Regions from separate parts of the Kitasatospora sp. RG8 genome, predicted to be linked through region 1. Evidence: riboswitches for the same ligand, from Rfam matches in the RefSeq annotation. Region 1 holds a riboswitch; the other holds the start of a gene.

Evidence for each region. Region 1 has a riboswitch for S-adenosylmethionine ahead of J5Y04_RS22495 (IclR family transcriptional regulator). Riboswitches for the same ligand answer to the same signal wherever they lie in the genome.
Region 2: linked by a shared signal. The riboswitch ahead of thrC (threonine synthase) and the one ahead of J5Y04_RS22495 (IclR family transcriptional regulator) in region 1 are both predicted to bind S-adenosylmethionine.

What each region holds. Positions count from the first base shown of each region.
Region 1 is NZ_JAGIYX010000015.1:118,600-120,793, reverse strand. Features, by position in the region: gene J5Y04_RS22500 (amidohydrolase) at 1-481, shown strand, start outside; SAM riboswitch class I at 689-829, shown strand; gene J5Y04_RS22495 (IclR family transcriptional regulator) at 1,030-1,743, shown strand; gene J5Y04_RS22490 (sulfatase-like hydrolase/transferase) at 2,021-2,194, shown strand, end outside.
Region 2 is NZ_JAGIYX010000010.1:6,006-8,199, forward strand. Features, by position in the region: gene J5Y04_RS17090 (glucosyl-3-phosphoglycerate synthase) at 1-858, opposite strand, end outside; SAM riboswitch class I at 1,020-1,155, shown strand; gene thrC (threonine synthase) at 1,173-2,194, shown strand, end outside.

The sequences.
Region 1 (2,194 bases):
ACTGGCCCGCCCCGACCAGCGATCGCGCGCGATCGCGCTCGGCATCCCGGTCACCGTCCAGTACCCGCTGCTGCACGATGCGGCGACGGCCCAGATCCGGGCCTGGGGCGCCGAGCGGGTCCGCGGGATCTTCCCGTTGCGCGAGTGGCTGGACGAGGGCGCGTTGCTCGCGGCCGGCTCCGACTTCCCCGTCGGGCCCTACGGGGCGATGGTCTCGGTGTGGGGCATGACGACCCGGCAGACCGTGGCCGGCGCGCAGGGCGCCGAGCACGCGATCACCCGGGCCGAGGCGATCGCGCTGCACACCGTCGACGCGGCCCGGCTGGTCGGCGAGAGTGCGACGCGTGGCAGCCTGCGGCCCGGCGCGCTGGCGGACCTGACCCTCTGGCCCGCGGACCCGCTGAACTGCCCGCCGGACGAGCTGCCGCGGCTGCGGCCGGTCCGCGTCGTGCTCGGGGGCCGGACGGTGCACCGGGCCTGACGGTCTGACGGCGCACCGGGCTTGACGGTCGGACGGTGCCGGATCTGGCGGTCGGACGGCCGCCGGGGCGCGGTCGCGGGGTGGTGGGGCGGGGCGTTCCGCGGAGGCCGGTCCCGCCGGGCCGGCCTCCCGGAGGATGTGCGGCGCCCGCGTCCGGGGCGGGGGCCGTTTAACGGGCCGCCCGGGAAGTCTTGTATCGTTCCTCGCGAATCATCCAGAGGGGTGGAGGGACCGGCCCTACGAAGCCCCGGCAACTCCCCGGTCGACCCGGCGTCCAAAGTGCGCCGCACCGACCGGGATCAGTGCCAACTCCGGCCTGTCGCCAATGTGGCGCGGGAAAGATGAGGAGACACGGTGCTCTCTGTGCTGTCCTTCGCCCGGGCGCTTCCCGCCCCGGCCCTTCCGCGTACCCGTCTCGTGCCCGGCGCAGGCAATCGGCCGACCTCTTCGGCCTTCCCTCGCTGACCACACCCCCCGGCTCCCCGCCCGGAGCCCCCGTGAGCAGAGCCCACCTGCTGCTCGCGGGACTTGAGACGGAGTACCCACCCATGGAAAACACGAGCGGCGTCGGCGTGCTCGACAAGGTCACCTCGATCCTTGGCACCCTGGAGGCCGGTCCCGCCACCCTGGCAGGACTCGTCGCCTCCACCGGCCTGGCGCGGCCCACGGCCCACCGGCTCGCCGTCGCACTCGAACAGCACCGGCTGGTCGCCCGGGACCTGCAGGGCCGGTTCGTCCTCGGACCCCGGCTCGCCGAGCTGTCGGCGGCCGCCGGCGAGGACCGCCTGCTGGGCGCCGCCGGCCCGGTCCTCACCCACCTGCGCGACGTCACCGGCGAGAGCGCACAGCTCTACCGCCGGCAGGGCGAGATCCGGATCTGCGTGGCCGCCGCCGAGCGGCTCTCCGGCCTGCGCGACACCGTTCCCGTCGGAGTCACCCTTCCCATGAAGGTGGGCTCCGCCGCCCAGATCCTGCTCGCCTGGGAGGAGCCCGAGCGCCTCCACCGGGGCCTCCAGGGCGCCCGCTTCACGGCCACGGCCCTCAGCGGCGTACGGCGCCGCGGCTGGGCGCAGTCCATCGGCGAACGCGAGCTCGGGGTCGCCTCCGTCTCCGCCCCCGTCCGGGGCCCGTCCAACCGGGTCGTGGCCGCCGTCTCCGTGTCCGGCCCGATCGAACGGCTCACCCGCCACCCCGGCGCACGCCTCTCCCAGGCCGTCACCGAGGCGGCCAAGCTCCTCACCGAGGCCCTGTGCCACCCCTGACCGGCGGGTGTCCCTGACCGGCCGGTGTCCCTGAACAGCTGGTGTCACTGACCGGCCGAGTCCCGGCCGGCCGGCTCACCCGGACGGGCCGGGCCGGGCAGGAGAGACCGCGACCCGGCGGCGTGGCTCACCCGGACGGACCCGGCCGGCCGTGTCCTCGCGCACGGCGTGCGGGAGCAGAACCTAGATTCGGCTGACATGCACCTTCCGTGCCGTCCGCGTCCTCCCCGTGCGCCCGCAGCGCACGTGGGGGCATCTCCCCTAAGGACAGGTGGCCATGACACGTCGTCCGAACATCCTGCTGATCGTCACCGACGAGGAGCGGGCCACGATCCCCCGGCCGCAGGGCTTCACGCTCCCCGCGCGGGAGCGGCTCGCCGAGCGGGGCACGACCTTCGAGCGGTACTACACCGCGTCGGCGATGTGCAGCTCCGCGCGGTCCGTCATCTAC
Region 2 (2,194 bases), on a different contig from region 1:
CCGGTGCGTGCGGTCGAGCCGTTCCAGCGCCGTCCGGTAGATGGTGGCGGCCATCCGTCCGAGCGCCTGGCCGTCCTGGTGGCGGTGGTGGCGGACGCCGACGTCGACCTGGGCGAGGGCGTCCAGGCCGGCGGTCTCCAGGGCGTCGACCAGCAGGCCGAGTTCGACGCCGTAGCCGGTGGGGAACGGGAGCCGTTCGAGCAGGGAGCGGCGGGCCGCGTACTCGCCGCCCAGGGGCTGGACGAAACCGGCCAGTTCCGGCCAGTGCAGGTTGAGCAGCGGGCGGGCGACCAGCTCGGTGACCCGGCCGCCGCCGGCCGGCACGACGGCCCCGTCGGTTTCGAGCGGGCGGTCGTACATGGCCTTGACCAGCTGGATGTCCGGCTCGGTGAGCAGCGGGCCGACGATGCCGGAGACGAAGGCCGGGTCGAACTCGCGCAGGTCGGCGTCGACGAAGCAGACGATCTCGCCACTGGTGGCCAGCAGCGAGCGCCAGAGCACCTCGCCCTTGCCGGGGGCGGCGGGCAGCCGCGGGAGGATCTCGTCGCGCTGGACCACCCGGGCGCCGGCCTCGGCGGCCACGGCGGCGGTGCGGTCGGCGGAGCCGGAGTCGACCACGACCAGTTCGTCGACCAGCGGCAGGCGTTCCATCAGCTCGCGGCGGATGGTGCGGACGATGTCGCCGACGGTGGCCTCCTCGTCCAGGGCGGGGAGGACGACGCTGACGGTGCCCGCCCGCCCGGCCGCCTGCTTGGCGTCCAGCAGGGTGCGCACCGGACGGTCGGCCGCGCTCCACGACCGGCGGCGCAGCCAGGACGCCGCCTGTGGGAGGAGCTCGGTGGTCGGGTCGGCGGGCACGGGTCTCTCCTCGGCAGGGGGCGGACGGGACGGGCTGGGACGCGTCATCTCGCGTGGCGGACGGTCCCGTTCAGTGTTGGCGCCTTCGGATACAGTCTTCGTACAGCGGTCGGACCTTCGCACGCCGGGGTCGCCGCTGAGCAAGACCAACAACTTCACAGAGCTCATCCAGAGGGACTGAGGGAACGGCCCGTTGACGTCCCGGCAACCTTCTCGCGCGGCTGTCGTCGACAGGCCCCGGCGGGACAGGTGCCAATTCCGGCCTGTGGCGCGTCCGCGTCACGGGGAAGATGAGGAGAGAGGCCTCCGCCATCATGGCTATCGACACCGTCGCACCCGCAACCGTTGACCTCGGCCCCGCCGCCGCCCTGTCCTGTCGCGAGTGCGGTACCCGCTTCCCGCTCGGTCCGAGCTTCGCCTGCCTGGAGTGCTTCGGGCCGCTGGAGATCGCCTACGACTTCGGCAGCGAGGGCGCGGAGGAGCTGCGCAAGCGGATCGAGGCCGGTCCCGCGTCGATCTGGCGTTACGCACCGCTGCTGCCCGTCCCGGCGGACGTGGCCGGCAAGCCGAACCTCAACCCCGGCTGGACCCCGCTGGTGAAGGCGGACAACCTGGGCCGCGAGCTCGGGTTCACCGCCCAGCTGCACATCAAGGACGACTCGGGCAACCCGACGCACTCGTTCAAGGACCGCGTGGTCGCCTGTGCGATCGAGGCGGCGCGGGCGTTCGGCTTCACCACGCTCTCCTGCTCCTCGACCGGCAACCTGGCCGGCGCGGTGGGCGCCGCGGCCGCCCGGGCCGGTTTCAAGTCCTGCGTGTTCATCCCGCACGACCTGGAGCAGGGCAAGGTCGTGATGGCGGGTGTCTACGGTGGCGAGCTGGTCGGCATCGAGGGCAACTACGACGACGTGAACCGCTTCTGCTCGGAGCTGATCGGCGACCCGGCCGGCGAGGGCTGGGGCTTCGTCAACGTCAACCTGCGCCCGTACTACGGCGAGGGCTCCAAGACGCTGGCGTACGAGATCTGCGAGCAGCTGGGCTGGCGCCTGCCGGAGCAGATCGTGATCCCGATCGCCTCGGGCTCGCAGCTGACCAAGATCGACAAGGGGCTGCAGGAACTGATCAGGCTCGGCCTGGTCGAGGACCGGCCGTACCGGATCTTCGGCGCCCAGGCGGAGGGGTGCTCGCCGGTGTCGGCGGCGTTCAAGGCCGGCCACGACGTGATCCGGCCGGTCAAGCCGGACACCATCGCCAAGTCGCTGGCGATCGGCAACCCGGCCGACGGCCCGTACGTGCTGGACATCGCCCGCCGCACCGGCGGCGCCGTCGAGGACGT